DNA from 3 places in the Streptomyces sp. M-16 genome. Region 2 is predicted to be linked to each of the others. Evidence: riboswitches for the same ligand, from Rfam matches in the RefSeq annotation. Region 2 holds a riboswitch; each other region holds the start of a gene.

Region 1 (5,678 bases), on a different contig from region 2:
GCGCGGTTGGACTCCAGGTTCGGGGCGAAGCCGCCCTCGTCGCCCAGGCCGGTGGACAGACCCTTGGTGTGCAGGACCTTCTTGAGGGTGTGGTAGACCTCGGCACCCCAGCGCAGCGCCTCGGAGAAGGACTCCGCGCCGATCGGGGCGATCATGAACTCCTGGATGTCGACGTTGGAGTCTGCGTGCGACCCACCGTTGAGGATGTTCATCATCGGAACGGGCAGCAGGTGCGCGTTCGGGCCGCCGAGGTAGCGGAAGAGCGGCAGGTCCGAGGCCTCGGACGCGGCGTGCGCGACGGCGAGGGACACGCCGAGGATGGCGTTGGCGCCGAGGGAGCCCTTGTTGTCGGTGGCGTCCAGGTCGAACATGGCCTGGTCGATCAGGCGCTGCTCGGTGGCGTCGTAGCCGACGAGCTCCGGGCCGATCTGCTCGATGACGGCGAGGACGGCCTTCTCGACACCCTTGCCCATGTAACGGTTGGGGTCACCGTCACGGAGCTCGATGGCCTCGAACGCTCCGGTGGAGGCGCCGGACGGAACGGCAGCACGGCCGGTGCTGCCGTCGTCGAGGCCCACCTCGACCTCGACCGTGGGGTTGCCTCGGGAGTCCAGGATTTCCCGGGCTACGACGACGTCGATGGACGGCACGAGCATCTCCTTCTGGGATGTGACGCTGGGTGTGCGGTGGCGGACGGCCGTGGGACGGCCTTGCCGACTAGAGCCTAACCGGCTCCGGGCACTGGGCCTGTCGCCGCCCGGGTCCTGGGACGAAAAAGGGCCCGAATACCCCTCTTCCCTGACATAAGACCCTCACCTGTTCGCCCTCGGCGGTATCCGCCGCAGCCCGGCGGCGGCGCACAACACACCGCCGCCCGGCGCGTGGGACACGCGCCGGGCGGCGGGAAGCACTACGGGCCGGGCCCGGTGATGCGGTGTTACGAGGGAGTTCAGCTGAGCTTCAGCTTCTGCCCCGGGAAGATCATGTCGGCGTCGTCGACGATGTCCTTGTTGAGCTCGAAGAGCTTCTCCCAGCCGCCCTTGACGCCGTTGGCCTGGGCGATGGTCCCGAGGGTGTCGCCCTCCTTGACCTCGTACGAGCCGTTGCCGGTCTTCACGGTGCCGGTCGACGGGGCCTCGGTCTTCGGGGCGGACGGCTTGGCCGGGGCGGGCTTGGACGGGGTCCAGTTGCCGGAACCGGAGCCGCCGGCCTTGGTCTCGGTGTCGGCCTTCGGGGTGGAGGGCTTCGCCGGGGCGGGCTTGGCCGGGGCCGGCTTGGTGTCCGGCTTCGGCTTCGACGGGGTGGTGGTCGAGCCGCCGCCGTTGTACGCGGAGTTGGACAGGCCGACGCCGCAGGACGGCCAGGCGCCCTTGCCCTGACCCTTGAGGACCTTCTCGGCGATGGCTATCTGCTGGCTCTTGGAGGCCTGGTTGGCCTGCGCGGCGTACGCCTTGCCGCCGTACGCGGCCCAGGTGGAGGACGAGAACTGCAGGCCGCCGTAGTAGCCGTTGCCCGTGTTGATGGACCAGTTGCCGCCGGACTCGCAGGAGGCGACCTTGTCCCACTCGCTGACGGTGGCGGCGCTCGCGGAGCCCGCGGCCATCAGCGGGGCGGCGACGGCGACACCGGCGACACCGGCGAGCGTGACGATGCGGACGGCCTTGGAGCCGCGACGGTGCTTGCCCTTGCCGGAAAGCAGCATGGAGTTCTCCTCACCGACGCCTTCGAGGTGAGCTGTCGGGTTCGGGCGGATGAGTTGCCCGGTCACGTGTCGAGCACGTGGCTTAACCCCTAGCCGTTCGTGACCGTCTCTCAACGGCCTTTCCCGGCGCCTACCTTGGTTCCCCCGCTCCTGCCTTCGGCGCTTGACGCGACGACTGTTCCCTCCGTCCGCCGGCAGGATTCGGCGATGCGGTCGAAGGAGCCCGCGGTGGCGAGCGATTCAGAAGGTAGACAGGTCTCTCCCCGATGTTCAACGCGCGACATCAGGGAGAAACCGGCCTACTTGCATTCCTCAAATGGGCGTTTTCGCAGGTGAGGGCGGGGTTTGCGGAAGTTCCGGAACGAGACACGCCAGTTGACCGGAAGAGACGCATGTCTCATTTACCGATAACGGACATTCAAGTCTTTCTGGGTGCCCGAACTGCCCCTATTTCTTGGTTAGATCCAGGTTCTGGCCCGGCTTGATGAGGTCCGCGTCCCCGCCGATGACCTGCTCGTTGGCCTGGTAGAGGGCGGTCCAGCCCCCCTTGAGGCCCTTGGCGTTCGCGATGTCGGTGAGGCTGTCGCCCGGCTTCACCGTGTACGTGGGGTCCGGGGTGCCCGACGCCGTGCCGGGCGCGCCCGCCACCTCGACGGCCGCCGGGCCGCGGTGCTTGCCCGCGCCCTCGCCCTTCTCCGCGGCCGGAGAGACGGGGTTGGCGCCGGGGGTCGTCGGGGCCGGGGAGGCCGGGGAGGCCGTCGGGTCCACCGGGGCGGTCGGGCTGACCGGGGCCGTCGGGGAGACCGGGGCGGTCGGGTCCACCGGGGTGGTGGGGGTGACCGGGGGCGCGGTGGTCGGCGCGGTCGGGTCCGGGTCCGGCATGACGGGCAGTCCGGTGTTCGGGCCCAGCGGGTAGTCCGGCAGCCCGCTCGGGCTCGTGGAGGGGGAGGCGCCCGGCGTCCCCGGCTGCGGGGTCGGGGCCCCGAAGTCCGTGGCGCGCCCGCTCGAACTCTTGTCGGGCACGGTGTTGTCCGGCCGGGTCGGGGTGGGGGCGACGGGCCCGCGGCGGTTGCCGGGGTCCACCTGCGGCGCCGGCCCCTGCTGGGTCAGTCCGGCCGAGGCGGAGCACAGCGGCCACGCCTGGGGGCCCTGGGAGGCCAGCACGGTCTCGGCGACCGCGATCTGCTGGGAGCGGCTGGCGAGGTCGGGGCGCTCCGCGTAGGCGAGTCCGCCCGCGTTCTTCCACTGCTCCAGGCTGAACTGGAGGCCGCCGTAGGCCCCGCTGCCGGAGTTGGCGCTCCAGGTGCCGCCGCTTTCGCAGTCGGCGACCTTGTCCCACGTGGCGGTGTCGGCTGCGCTCGCGTTCGTGGCGGCGAGCAGCGGCAGGGCCAACGCGGAGCCGGTGACTCCGGCGGTGACGACCAGGGCTGGTACCTGGCGGGGGCGTCTGTGGCGGCCGTTCCCGGGAAGCATGTGGCTGCACCTTTCGCATAACGGCGGGGTAACGGCAGAACCTAGCCGCCTTCGAACGGATGTCACAAGTTCGGGCCGGGGCTGACTTCCGGTCAGCCGATCGGTTCCCGCCGCCGGGTTGCCGGACCCCGGTGTTTCAAGGTGTGAAGCGGACGGGGAGGGTGCGAAGGCCCCGCATGATGAGCCCGCCGCGCCAGCGCAGGTCCGTGGGGGGAACGGCAAGTTCCAGATCCGGCAGACGCGTCAGCAAAGTCGCGAGCGCCGTCTGGCCTTCGAGACGGGCGAGCGGGGCGCCGAGGCAGTAGTGGATCCCGTGGCCGTACCCGAGGTGCTGATTGTCACTCCGGGAGAGGTCGAGGGTGTCCGGGTCGGCGAACCGGGCGGGGTCGCGGTCGGCCGCCGCGAGGACCACCAGGACGGGGTCCCCCACGGCGACGTCCTGCCCGCCGAGGGTCAGCGGCTCGGTCGCGAAGCGCCAGGTGGCCAGCTCCACCGGCCCGTCGTAGCGCAGCAGTTCCTCGACGCCGGTCTCCAGGAGGGCGCGCTCCCCGGCCGCGAGGGAGTCCTGGAGGCGCGCGCGCTGGTCCGGGTTCACGAAGAGGGCGTGCAGGCCGTTCCCGATCAGGTTGACCGTGGTTTCGAAGCCGGCGAACAGGAGGATGAAGGCCATCGCCGTGGCCTCCGCCTCCGTCAGGTGGTCCCCGTGGTCGCTCGCCCGGATCAGGTCCGAGATGAGGTCATTGCCCAGATCGTCCCGCTTGCGGTGGATCAGTTCCCCGAGATAGGTGCGGATCTGCTTCACGGAGCGAGCCACCCCGCCGCGCGGTCCCCCGCCGTGCCGGATCATCATCCCGGCCCAGTCGCGGAAGTCGTCCTGGTCCTCGCGCGGTACGCCGAGCATCTCGCAGATGGCGTAGATGGGGAGCGGGAAGGCGAACTCATGGATGAGATCGGCCTCCCCCCGCTCCGCGTCGCCCGCCTTCTCGACGATCCTGTCGATCAGGTGGTCGGTGAGCTCCTGCACGCGCGGGGTGAACTCGGCGACCCTGCGCGGGGTGAACGCCTTCGACACCAGCCGCCGCAGCCGGGTGTGGTCCGGCGGGTCGATGTTCAGCAGGTGCGTCATCAGCTCCGCCTTGCGCTCCCCCGGGATCCCGGTCTTGCCCTTGGCGTGCGCGGGTTCCGCGTGGTGCGCCGGGTTCTTGCTCAGCCGCTGGTCGGCGAGGGCCTGGCGGGCGTCGGCGTAGCGGGTCACGAGCCAGGCCTCGACCCCGCTGGGGAGCTTCGTGCGGTGCACCGGGGAGTGCTCGCGCAGCCAGGCGTAGGCCGGGTAGGGGTCGGTCGCGAACTCCCAGTCGAAGAGGGTCGGCCCCTGGGAGGGGGAGCCGTCGGCCGCGGGAGTGGAGGTCTGCTCATGCACCTGACGACGTTATCCCGGCCGGAAGCCGCCATCCCATATGGGCGGTTAGCCGCGGCTGTCCGTAGATGGGCCGTCGCTTGACCTCGGCTTCCACGACATTCCTACTTTCGGATTTGTGGACGTGAGGATCTTGAAGAGCAGTTTCGCGGTGGTGGAGAGACGGGCCGAGCACGCGGTCAAGTTCTTCTACTCCCACCTCTTCTGGCACCACCCCGGACTCCGCACCCTCTTCCCGGCCTCCCCCGAGGACATGGAGCGCCAGCGCGACCGCCTCTTCGCCGCGCTCACCCACGTCGTCGCGCAGCTGGAGAGCGAGACCCTCCTCCCCTATCTACGCGACCTCGGACGCGACCACCGCAAATTCCTCGTCGGCCCCGAGCACTACGCGGCCGTCGGCGCCAGCCTCCTCGCCGCCCTCGCCCAGACCTCCGGCGACGCCTGGACCCCCGTCGTCGAGAAGGCCTGGACCGAGGCCTACCAGGTCATCGCCGACGCGATGACGGCCGGCGCCGCCGCGAGCCCGGAGCCCCCCTGGTGGGACGCCGAGGTGGTGCGCCACCTGCGGTACGGAGAGGACATCGGCGTGCTCACCCTGCGCCCGCACGTCCCGCTCCCCTACCGGCCGGGCCAGTACGTCAGCGTGAGCAGCGAACGCGTCCCGAGGACCTGGCGCACGTACTCCCTCGGCAACGCGCCCCGCCCCGACACCACCGTCGACCTGCACGTGAGCCGCATCGAGGGCGGCCGGCTCAGCACCGCGCTGGTCCGCGACGTCCGGCCCGGCGAGCTGCTGCGGCTCGGCGCCCCGGGCGGCGCCCTGGGGCTGCGCCGCGAGGACCGGCCCGTCACCCTCATCGCCGCCGGCACCGGGTGGGCGCCGGTCCGGGCCATGCTGGAGGACCTCGTGGCGCACCCTCCCGATCAGGACGTGCGCCTCTTCGTGGTCGCCCGGGACGGCGCCCACCTCTACGACCGCCCGCTCATCGACGGGTACGCCGCCTCCTGCCGGTGGCTCTCCGTCACCTACATCACCCCCGCGCCCGGGCGGCACCGCAACCAGGCCACCGGCCGGCTGGCCACCGC
Region 2 (5,678 bases):
AAGCGGTGGTCGAGGTAGACCTCCAGCAGCTCCTTGAGGCCCAGCGTCAGCGGCTGGCCGTCGACCAGCGCGACGTTGTTGATGCCGAAGGACTCCTCCATCGGCGTCAGCTTGTACAGCTGCTCCAGTACGGCCTCGGGGTGGAAGCCGTTCTTGATCTCGATGACCAGGCGCAGGCCGTGCGAGCGGTCGGTGAGGTCCTTGACGTCGGCGATGCCCTGGAGCTTCTTCGAGCCGACCAGGTCCTTGATCTTCGCGATGACCTTCTCGGGGCCGACCGTGAAGGGCAGCTCGGTGACGACCAGGCCCTTGCGGCGCGGGGTCACGTCCTCCACGGCCACGGTGGCGCGGATCTTGAACGTGCCGCGACCGTTCTCGTAGGCGTCCTTGATCCCGGAAAGACCCACGATCCGTCCGCCCGTGGGCAGGTCGGGGCCCGGAACGAAGCGCATCAGCGCCTCCAGGTCGGCCTCCGGGTAGCGGATCAGGTGGCGGGCGGCCGCGATGACCTCGCCCAGGTTGTGCGGGGCCATGTTGGTGGCCATGCCGACGGCGATCCCGGAGGCGCCGTTGACCAGCAGGTTCGGGTAGGCGGCGGGGAGGGCGACGGGCTCGCGCTCCTGGCCGTCGTAGTTGGCGGTGAAGTCGACGGTGTCCTCGTCGATCGACTCCGTCATCAGCGACGTCGCGTCGGCCATCTTGCACTCGGTGTAACGCATCGCGGCCGGCGGGTCGTCGTTGCCGAGCGAGCCGAAGTTGCCGTGGCCGTCGACCAGCGGCAGCCGCATCGAGAAGGGCTGGGCCATGCGCACGAGGGCGTCGTAGATCGAGGCGTCACCGTGCGGGTGCAGCTTGCCCATGACCTCGCCGACGACACGGGCGCACTTCACGTACCCGCGGTCGGGGCGCAGGCCCATCTCGTTCATCTGGTAGACGATGCGCCGGTGCACCGGCTTCATGCCGTCCCGGGCGTCGGGCAGGGCCCGGGAGTAGATCACGGAGTACGCGTACTCAAGGAAGGAGCCCTGCATCTCATCGACGACGTCGATGTCGAGGATCCTCTCCTCGAAGTCCTCCGGCGGCGGGGTCTTCGTGCTGCGGCGGGCCATCGCTGCGCGGCTCCTTAACCAAGGTTCGGGGTGTACGGGTGCCGGACGGGTCCGTCCGGGCGGGTGTCGACGCGGACCATTGTGGCCCGAGGCACCGACAACGCCGACTCCGACCCCGGGGACACCCCGGACGGAGTCCGGGGGCGGGTCCCGGGAACTTCTCCGGTGGCCGACGCGCTTGCATACAGTGGCAGGTCTGACAGAAATCTCTGCATCGCGATCGAAGGGACCACATGCCCATGGGTCACACGGCCACAGCTCAGGCCGGCTCCGGCGGCCTGACAGCGACCGAGCACCGGCTGGCCAACGGCCTGCGCGTGGTGCTGTCCGAGGACCACCTCACCCCGGTCGCCGCCGTCTGCCTCTGGTACGACGTCGGCTCGCGCCACGAAGTCAAGGGCCGGACCGGTCTGGCTCACCTCTTCGAGCACCTGATGTTCCAGGGCTCGGCGAGCGTGCCGGGCAACGGGCACTTCGAGCTGGTCCAGGGCGCCGGCGGCTCCCTGAACGGCACCACCAGCTTCGAGCGCACCAACTACTTCGAGACGATGCCGGCCCACCAGCTGGAGCTCGCCCTGTGGCTGGAGGCGGACCGCATGGGTTCGCTGCTGGCCGCCCTGGACGACGAGTCCATGGAGAACCAGCGCGACGTCGTCAAGAACGAACGCCGCCAGCGCTACGACAACGTGCCGTACGGCACCGCCTTCGAGAAGCTGACCGCCCTCGCCTACCCCGAGGGCCACCCGTACCACCACACCCCGATCGGCTCGATGGCCGACCTGGACGCCGCGTCCCTGGAGGACGCGCGCGACTTCTTCCGTACGTACTACGCGCCCAACAACGCCGTCCTGTCGGTGGTGGGCGACATCGACCCCGAGGTGACGCTCGCGTGGGTCGAGAAGTACTTCGGCACCATCCCGGCGCACGACGGCAAGCAGCCGCCGCGCGACGGCTCGCTCCCCGAGGTCATGGGCGGGCAGCTCCGCGAGGAGATCGTCGAGGAGGTCCCGGCCCGCGCGCTGATGGCCGCCTACCGGCTGCCGCACGACGGCACCCGCGAGTGCGACGCCGCCGACGTGGCGCTGACCGTACTGGGCGGCGGTGAGTCCTCCCGCCTGCACAACCGCCTGGTCCGCCGTGACCAGAGCGCCGTGGCGGCCGGTTTCGGTCTGCTGCGCCTGGCCGGCGCGCCCTCACTGGGCTGGCTGGACGTCAAGACCTCCAGCGGCGTCGAGGTGCCCGCCATCGAGGCGGCCGTCGACGAGGAGCTCGCGCGGTTCGCCGCGGAGGGCCCCACGGCCGAGGAGATGGAGCGTGCCCAGGCACAGCTGGAGCGGGAGTGGCTGGACCGGCTGAGCACGGTGGCCGGCCGGGCCGACGAACTGTGCCGCTTCGCGGTGCTGTTCGGCGACCCGCAGCTGGCGCTGACCGCCGTCCAGCGGGTCCTGGACATCACCGCCGAGGAGGTGCAGGCCGTGGCCGCGGCCCGGCTGCGCCCCGACAACCGCGCGGTGCTGGTCTACGAGCCGCTGCCCGGTTCCGACGAGTCCGACGAGAACGAGAACGAGGGGGCGGAGCAGTGAGCGACACCGCAGCCGTCACGATGACCTTCCACCCGCGCCCGCAGGCCGGCGAGGCCAAGCCCTGGGCCTTCCCGGCCCCCGTGCGCGGCACCCTCGCCAACGGCCTGACCCTGCTGCGCTGCCACCGCCCGGGCCAGCAGGTCGTCGCGGTCGAGGTCAACCTCGCCGCCCCGCTGGACGCCGAGCCCCAGGGCCTCGACGGGGTGGCCACCATCATGGCCCGCGCCCTGTCGGAGGGAACCGACAAGCACTCCGCGGAGGAGTTCGCCGCCGAGCTGGAGCGCTGCGGCGCCACGCTCGACGCGCACGCCGACCACCCCGGCCTGCGGGTCTCGCTGGAGGTGCCCGCCTCCCGCCTGCACAAGGCCCTCGGCCTGCTCGCCGAGGCGCTGCGCGCGCCCGCCTTCGCCGACAACGAGGTCGACCGCCTCGTGCGCAACCGGCTCGACGAGATCCCGCACGAGCTGGCCAACCCGCAGCGCCGTGCCGCCAAGCAGCTCTCCAAGGAGCTCTTTCCGGCCACGCTGCGCATGTCCCGCCCCCGCCAGGGCACCGAGGAGACCGTCGCGCGGATCGACTCCGCGGCCGTACGCGCCTTCTACGAGGCCCACGTGCGCCCCGCCACCGCCACCGCGGTGGTCGTCGGCGACCTGACCGGCATCGACCTGGACGCCGTGCTGGCCGACACCCTGGGCACCTGGACGGGGAACTCCGCCGAACCGCTGCCGGTTCCGCCTGTGACGGCCGACGACACCGGCCGCGTGGTCATCGTGGACCGGCCCGGAGCGGTCCAGACGCAGCTGCTGATCGGCCGGATCGGTCCCGACCGGCACGACATCGTCTGGGCGCCCCAGGTACTCGGCACGTACTGCCTCGGCGGCACCCTCACCTCCCGCCTGGACAAGGTGCTGCGCGAGGAGAAGGGCTACACCTACGGGGTGCGGGCCTTCGGCCAGGTGCTGCGCTCCACCGCCGACGGCAAGGGCGCCTCGATGCTCGCCATCAGCGGGTCGGTGGACACCCCCAACACCGGTCCGGCGCTGGAGGACCTCTGGAAGGTGCTGCGCACCCTCGCCGCGGAGGGCCTGACCGACGCCGAACGCGACGTGGCCGTGCAGAACCTGGTGGGCGTGGCCCCCTTGAAGTTCGAGACGGCGGCGTCCGTGGCGGGCACCCTCGCCGACCAGGTGGAGCAGGAGCTGCCGGACGACTACCAGGCGCGGTTGTACGCCCGGCTGGCCGAAACCGGTACGGCGGAGGCCACTTCGGCGGTCGTGAGCGCCTTCCCGGTGGACCGGCTCGTCACGGTCCTGGTGGGCGACGCCGCGCAGATCGAGGAGCCCGTGCGGGCGCTCGGCATCGGTGAGGTCACCGTCGTCACCAACTGACGTCCGTGGCGTCGGTGTTCGGGCTTCGGGGCCGCTCCGGCACCGGGGTGCGACAGGGGCCCCGGCGGTGTCACCGTCGGGGCCCCTGTTTGTCCGCTTTACAGCCGCGGTTGCGGTTATGTGGTGTGGCGTACGCAACAAAAGCGCTCGTCTGTTTGGCGATCGACTGATGATCCGCCTAGCGTCGCTCTTGCTGTCCGTCAGTTGTGCGCGCCGCACTCGCGGCACCGGGCAGCGATCGCCGAGTCCCCGTCAGGCGCGAGCCTGGGGAGCCGGGGACCCACATGTGTCCCTGGGGTGAATCGGACCACCTCGCAAGAGGGGCCCGTAGGAGACCTTCCTGCTCCGAACCCGTCAGCTAACCCGGTAGGCGAGAGGGAAGGAAAGGACCAGCCCCTTCATGGCGTTTGGCAGTCGTACCGCCGCTCCCGGCAAGCACCGTGGTTCCAGCCGTCTGAGCCGCAAGACCGCCGGCTACGCCGGCATAGCCGCCCTCGCCACCACGGGTGTGGTCGCCGCCGTCGCAGCCCCGGCCTTCGCCGCGGACAACAGCGCGCCCTCCGTCGAGGAGACCGGCCAGAACGCGGTCGTCGTCGCCGACGGCCTCCAGGACGACATCGAGGTCCAGGCCGAGTCCCAGCAGGTCGCCGCCGAGGCCGTCGCCGCCCAGGCGCAGGCCGAGGCCGAGGCCAAGCAGCGCGCCTCCGAGGCCAAGCGGGCCGCCGAGGCCAAGGAGAAGTCCGAGCGCGAGGCCGCCGAGCGCGCCGCCCGCGAGGAGGCCCGCAAGCGCCTCAACACCTTCGTGGCTCCCGTCGACGGCTCCTACGTCAGCACCCAGTACGGCGCGGGTGGCGGCATGTGGTCCTCCGGCAGCCACACGGGCATCGACTTCCACGCGGACGAGGGCACCTCCGTCCACGCCGTCGGCGCGGGCACCATCGTCGAGGCGGGCTGGGGCGGCGCGTACGGCAACAACATCGTCATCAAGCACAACGACGGTACGTACACCCAGTACGGGCACCTGCTCTCGCTGAACGTCTCCGTCGGCGAGAGCGTCACCGCGGGCCAGCAGATCGGCCTGTCGGGTTCCACGGGCAACTCCAGCGGCCCGCACCTGCACTTCGAGGCCCGCACCGGCGCCACGTACGGCACGGACATCAACCCGCTGGCGTACCTGCGCCAGCACGGCGTCGGCATCTGACCCGCACGCACCGCGCACACCGCGCACCTCCGCAGTACGAAGAAGGCCCCGGCTCTCCGAGCCGGGGCCTTCTTCGCGTCCCCCCGCCGCAGTGAAATGTTTCGGATATCGGGCCGACATCGGAAATTATCGTGTGCTGCAATAGAGTCGCAGCATGGTCAAGAATCCGGCGATGGCGCCGGCGGTGAATCCAGCGGAGGTCCGGCCTTGCGTATTCCTGCGCACGCGGTATGCACAGCGATCCGCGACGACATCGTCTCCGGTTTCTTCGGGCCGGGGGGCCGGCTGACCGAGGAAGTGCTCGCCCGCCGCTACGGCGTCTCCCGGGTCCCCGTCCGCGAGGCGCTGCGCACCCTGGAGTCCGAGGGCTTCGTCACCACCCGGCGCCACGCCGGCG
Region 3 (5,678 bases), on a different contig from region 2:
AAGTTCACCCCCTCCCCGTATTTCGCCTTCGCCGTCCACATCGACGGGCTGCGCGAACGCCACGACGAATCCGTGGCCAAGGAAGGCGTCTTCGACGAAGCCGTGGCGGCCATCAAGGAGGCCAAGCGCCGCGGATTCCGGGTCACCACCAACTCCACCTTCTTCAACACCGACACACCCCAGACGATCATCGAGGTGCTGAACTACCTCAACGACGACCTCAAGGTCGACGAAATGATGATCTCGCCCGCCTATGCCTATGAAAAGGCCCCCGACCAGGAACACTTCCTGGGTGTCGAACAGACCCGGGAACTCTTCAAGAAGGCCTTCGCCGGAGGCAACCGGCTGCGCTGGCGGCTCAACCACTCCCCGCTCTTCCTCGACTTCCTCGAAGGAAAGGCGGATTTCCCCTGCACCGCCTGGGCCATTCCGAATTACTCCCTCTTCGGCTGGCAGCGGCCCTGCTACCTGATGAGCGACGGCTACGTGCCCACGTACCGGGAGCTGATCGAGGAAACCGACTGGAGCAAGTACGGCCGCGGCAAGGACCCGCGCTGCGCGAACTGCATGGCGCACTGCGGCTACGAGCCCACCGCCGTCCTCGCCACCATGGGATCCCTCAAGGAGTCGCTGCGCGCGGCCCGGGAGACGATCGGCGGCAACCGGGCCGGCTCGGCATGACGTCCGCGCCCGGAGGGGGCGGGGGCTTCGACCTCGCCGCGCTGCTGGCCGAGCGCGGCGGGGAGCGGTACGAGCTGCACGCCCGCCACCTCAACCACCAGCTGCCCCGGATGCTGCGCACCATCGGCTTCGACAAGGTCTACGTGCGGGCCGAGGGCGCCCACTTCTGGGACGACGAGGGCAACGACTACCTCGACATGCTGGCCGGCTTCGGCGTGATGGGCCTGGGCCGGCACCACCCCGTCGTGCGCCGGGCCCTGCACGACGTGCTGGACGCCCAGCTCGCCGACCTGACCCGCTTCGACTGCCAGCCGCTGCCCGGACTGCTGGCCGAGAAGCTCCTCGGCCACAGCCCCCACCTGGACCGGGTCTTCTTCGGGAACAGCGGCACCGAGGCCGTGGAGACCGCCCTGAAGTTCGCCCGCTACGCCACCGGCCGGCCCAGGATCCTCTACTGCGACCACGCCTTCCACGGGCTCACCACGGGCTCGCTGTCGGTCAACGGGGAGGGCGGCTTCCGCGACGGTTTCGCACCGCTGCTGCCCGACACGAAGATCGCGATGGGGGACCTGGACGCCCTGGAGGCGGAGCTCCGGCGGGGGGACGTCGCCGCCCTGATCGTCGAGCCGGTCCAGGGCAAGGGCGTGCTCGCGGCCCCGCCCGGGTACCTGCGCGCCGCACAGGAACTGCTGCACCGCCACAAGGCGCTGCTCATCGCGGACGAGGTCCAGACCGGCCTCGGCCGGACAGGCGATTTCTACGCGTACCAGCACGAGCCGGGCGTGGAACCGGACCTGGTGTGCGTGGCCAAGGCCCTCTCCGGCGGCTACGTCCCCGTCGGGGCGACCCTCGGCAAGGACTGGATCTTCCAGAAGGTCTACTCCTCCATGGACCGGGTGCTGGTGCACTCCGCCAGCTTCGGCTCCAACGCGCAGGCGATGGCGGCCGGGCTGGCGGTCCTCGCGGTCATGGAGGACGAGCAGGTGGTGGCCAACGCCCGCGCCATGGGCGACCTGCTGCGCGGGCGGCTCGCGGCGCTGGTGGACGAGTACGAGCTGCTGCACGAGGTGCGGGGGCGCGGCCTGATGATCGGCATCGAGTTCGGCCGGCCGTCCTCCCTGGGGCTGCGCAGCCGCTGGGCCGTGCTCCAGGCGGCCCGCAAGGGCCTGTTCGCGCAGATGGTGGTGGTGCCGCTGCTGAACCGGCACCGGATCCTGACCCAGGTCTCCGGCGACCACCTGGAGGTCATCAAGCTCATCCCGCCGCTGATCGTGGACGAAGGGGACGTGGACCGGTTCGTCGGGGCGTTCCGTGAGGTCATGGACGAAGCGCACGGTGGGGGCGGCCTGATGTGGGACTTCGGCAGGACCCTGGTCAAGCAGGCGGTCGGCAACCGCTGAGGGGGCGGCGGGGGGCCGTGCGACCCCCCGCCACGACCCCGCCACGGCCCCGCTACGGCCCAGCCACGGCCCCGCTACGGCCCCGCCGGGCCTCAGCCGGGCCTCAGTCGACGAGGAGCCGGTCGCGCAGCCGGTCCAGCGTGGCGGGCGCGAGGCCGAGTCCCTCGTTGAGGTAGGCCTCCACCCCGCCCCACTGGCCGTCGATGGTGTCGAACGCCGCGAGCAGGTACTCGGCGCGCGCCTCGAAGAGCGGGGCCAGCAGCTCCATGACCTCGGGGGAGCGGGCCTCGGGCGCGTCGCTGCCGCGCCGGACGCGGTAGCGGTTGTGCGGGGTGTTGGACTCCAGGTAGTCGGCCACGATCGCGTCGCGCCCGACGCCCAGGGCGAGCAGGGTGACGGCGATCGACAGTCCCGCGCGGTCCTTGCCCGCGGCGCAGTGCATCAGCGCCGGGACGCTGTCCTCGGCGAGCGCGTGCACCACCCGGCTGTGCTCGGCGGTGCGGGTGCGGATGATCGTCCGGTACGAGTCCCTCATCCGGGCGGCCGCCTTGCCGTCGCCCAGGACGGTGCGGAGCCGGGCGAGGTCCCCGTCGCGGACCATCGTCCAGAACTCCCGTCCGTCGGCCGGATCCGACAGCGGGATGTTCACGTTGCGCACGCCCGCCAGCTCGACGTCCGGGCCCTCCAGGGCCTGGTCGGCTCCGTTGCGGAAGTCGAAGACGGTGTGCAGCCCGAGTGATTCGAGGAACTCCGTATCGGTTTCGGTGGCATGTGCCAGATGTCCACTTCGGAACAGTCGTCCCGGCCTGACCCTCCGCCCGTCGGTGGTCGACAGGCCGCCCACGTCACGGAAATTGCGCACTCCGGAGAGCTTGGGCTCCGGCTCCGGGCCGCTCGGCAGGGGCTGGGGTATCTGCTGGGTCACGTGCGCTCCTCCGCGTGTCCTGCGTGTCCGAATTGCTCTGGTTGGGGCCAACTTGCCATACGTGGAGGCGAGATCGCGCCGGGCCCCGTGAGCCAGATCATACGGTGACCGTCCGTGCCTGATCGCGAAATCCGAATTCCCTTGCCAGGGTGGCTGTTGCGGCAGGGGAATGGACGGAGGGTGACGGGAATTCCGTTGATCCTTCATGCCTGCTATTCCGTCAGGGAATTCATGGCTTGTTGTGCGCACTCCCACTGGATTACCTTCGCGATCGATCCGGGTGGACCGCCTCATCCTGCCGCCGCCCGGGAACCGCACCCGACCATCGACGCGCGCGGCAGGAGCGGGGGAACCAGGTAAGCCGCCGTTCCGGATCACTTCCGGGCGGCTCGGGGTGAAGCCGTACGCGTGTTCCGCGAGTACGGCCGGACACCTCCAGTCCGAACCCGACAGCTCACCTCGCAGGCGCCGGAGAGGAATTCGCCATGCCCGCAAAGGGTAAGCACCGCCGTCCGAAGTCCCGTTCCCTATCCCGCGGTCTCGCCGTGGCCGGCACCGGTGGCGCCGCCCTCGCGCTGCCGCTGGCGGTCGCCGCCGGCGCCCACGCCGCCACCCCGGCCTCGACGCCCGCGCAGGTGCCCCAGGCCCTCCGGGCCCCCCTCTCCGCTCCGGCCTCCGTCCCGGCCTCCGCCCCCTCCGCCGCTCCGGCCGTCTACACCGTCGTGCCGGGCGACTACCTGTCGAAGATCGCCGCCGAGCGTCACCTCCAGGGCGGCTGGGAGCGGCTCTACGCGGACAACCGCGAGGCCGTCGGCGCGAACCCCTCCCTCATCCACCCGGGCCTCAAGCTGACCCTGGACGGCCACGCGGGGACCCCCGCGCCGAAGACTCCTGAGGCCGCGGCCGAGGAATCCTCCAGCGGGACTCAGGCGACCGACGAGGCCCCGTCCGCCGCCGGCGCGACCGGCGGGAACACCGCCCACGGCGCCGACGCGACCCCCGCACCGGAGTCCGGCACCTCGCGCGGACCGGCGGCCAAGGCTCCCGCCCAGAGCCCGGCGCCCTCCGCGCCCGCGGCCGCGGCCGGTTCCGCGGCCCCCGCGAACGGCTCCGGTTTCGTCGCCCCGGTCGACGGCGGCACCTCCACCCCGTACCACCAGAGCGGCAGCATGTGGTCCTCCGGTTACCACACCGGCGTCGACTTCGTCGCGAGCACCGGCACCACCGTCAGGGCGGTCGGCGCGGGCACCGTGGTTTCCGCAGGCTGGGGAGGTGCGTACGGCAACGAGGTGGTCATCCGCCACGCCGACGGCAAGTACTCCCAGTACGGCCACCTCTCCCAGCTGTCCGTCTCGGTGGGCCAGAGCGTCACCGCCGGACAGCGCATCGGCCTCTCCGGCGCCACCGGCAACGTGACCGGCCCGCACCTCCACTTCGAGATCCGCACCGGCCCGTCCTACGGCTCGGACATCGACCCGCTGGCCTACCTCCGCTCCAAGGGCGTGAACGTCTGACGGGAGCCGCGGCAGCGGCACGGACACGCGTGGGGCCGGGACCTGAGGGGGGTCCCGGCCCCACGTGTACTTATTCCTTATCCCCCGCGTGGTATAGATCACGGTCCGTCAACCCRTSATTACGTTGGCGTAGGTTGGTGGCGGGGGTGAAGGATGTCGTCCCGTGGCAGCGACGAAGACGACACTCAAGACCATCGGCTCGTACGCGGCGATCGGGGACAGCTTCACCGAAGGCGTGGGGGACCCGGGACCCGGGGATTCGTATCTCGGCTGGGCGGACCGGCTCGCCGTCCTGTTGGCCGATCAGCGCGACGAGCACGACTTCCGGTACGCGAACCTCGCGGTGCGGGGCAAGCTCCTCGACCAGATCGTGGCCGAACAGGTCCCCAGAGCCAAGGACCTCGCCCCGGACCTGGTCACCTTCTGCGCGGGCGGCAACGACATCATCCGGCCGGGCAGCGACCCGGACGACGTGGCGGAGCGGTTCGAGGCGGCGGTGGCCGACCTCACCGGGGCCGTCGGCCTCGTCATGATCACCACCGGCTTCGACACCCGGGGCGTCCCCGTCCTCAAGCACCTGCGGGGCAAGGTCGCGACGTACAGCGCGCACGTCCGCGCCATCGCCGACCGCTACGACTGCCCGGTCCTCGACCTCTGGTCGCTGAAGTCGGTGCAGGACCGCCGGGCCTGGGACGGCGACCGGCTGCACCTCTCGCCCGAGGGCCACACCCGTGTCGCGCTCCGCGCCGCACAGGTCCTCGGCTACGAGGTCCCCGCCGACCCGGACCAGCCGTGGCCGCCCACCCCGCCGCGCGGGTCGGTGGACGTCACCCGGGACAACATCCAGTGGGCGCGCGAGCACCTCGTGCCCTGGATCGGCCGCCGGCTGCGCGGGGAGTCCTCCGGCGACCACGTCGAGGCCAAGCGCCCGGACCTGCTGCCGCTCTGACGGCCATGGCGGCCCCGTGGGGGAAGGGCCGCCGGGAGAGCCCGCCGGGAGGCCGGCACGGGAGACCGGCACGAGAGGGGCCGCGCCAGGGGGGGGAGGTCGGCCGGGAGATCCGGCCGACACGCGGGCCGAACGCGGAATCCTCGGGGGCCGGTGCGCGTTGGGATGGTCGTAGTCGTACGACCGTCCCAACGTCCTGCACCTTTCCC

The links. Region 2 has a riboswitch for cyclic di-AMP ahead of AB4039_RS39710 (M23 family metallopeptidase). Riboswitches for the same ligand answer to the same signal wherever they lie in the genome.
Region 1: another riboswitch for cyclic di-AMP. It lies ahead of AB4039_RS19660 (LysM peptidoglycan-binding domain-containing protein); the one in region 2 lies ahead of AB4039_RS39710 (M23 family metallopeptidase).
Region 3: another riboswitch for cyclic di-AMP. It lies ahead of AB4039_RS24250 (peptidoglycan DD-metalloendopeptidase family protein); the one in region 2 lies ahead of AB4039_RS39710 (M23 family metallopeptidase).

Annotation. Positions count from the first base shown of each region.
Region 1 covers NZ_JBFRER010000039.1:28,226-33,903, forward strand. Annotated here, with positions in the region: gene eno (phosphopyruvate hydratase) at 1-656, opposite strand, end outside; gene AB4039_RS19660 (LysM peptidoglycan-binding domain-containing protein) at 950-1,702, opposite strand; cyclic di-AMP (ydaO/yuaA leader) riboswitch at 1,705-1,874, opposite strand; gene AB4039_RS19665 (transglycosylase family protein) at 2,150-3,175, opposite strand; gene AB4039_RS19670 (cytochrome P450 family protein) at 3,312-4,595, opposite strand; gene AB4039_RS19675 (globin domain-containing protein) at 4,717-5,678, shown strand, end outside.
Region 2 covers NZ_JBFRER010000180.1:1,388-7,065, forward strand. Annotated here, with positions in the region: gene AB4039_RS39695 (DNA gyrase/topoisomerase IV subunit A) at 1-1,109, opposite strand, end outside; gene AB4039_RS39700 (M16 family metallopeptidase) at 1,349-2,692, shown strand; gene AB4039_RS39705 (M16 family metallopeptidase) at 2,713-4,080, shown strand; cyclic di-AMP (ydaO/yuaA leader) riboswitch at 4,310-4,468, shown strand; gene AB4039_RS39710 (M23 family metallopeptidase) at 4,481-5,281, shown strand; gene AB4039_RS39715 (GntR family transcriptional regulator) at 5,489-5,678, shown strand, end outside.
Region 3 covers NZ_JBFRER010000056.1:2,946-8,623, forward strand. Annotated here, with positions in the region: gene hpnH (adenosyl-hopene transferase HpnH) at 1-681, shown strand, start outside; gene AB4039_RS24240 (class-III pyridoxal-phosphate-dependent aminotransferase) at 678-2,081, shown strand; gene AB4039_RS24245 (tyrosine-protein phosphatase) at 2,185-3,006, opposite strand; cyclic di-AMP (ydaO/yuaA leader) riboswitch at 3,323-3,487, shown strand; gene AB4039_RS24250 (peptidoglycan DD-metalloendopeptidase family protein) at 3,492-4,520, shown strand; gene AB4039_RS24255 (SGNH/GDSL hydrolase family protein) at 4,684-5,469, shown strand.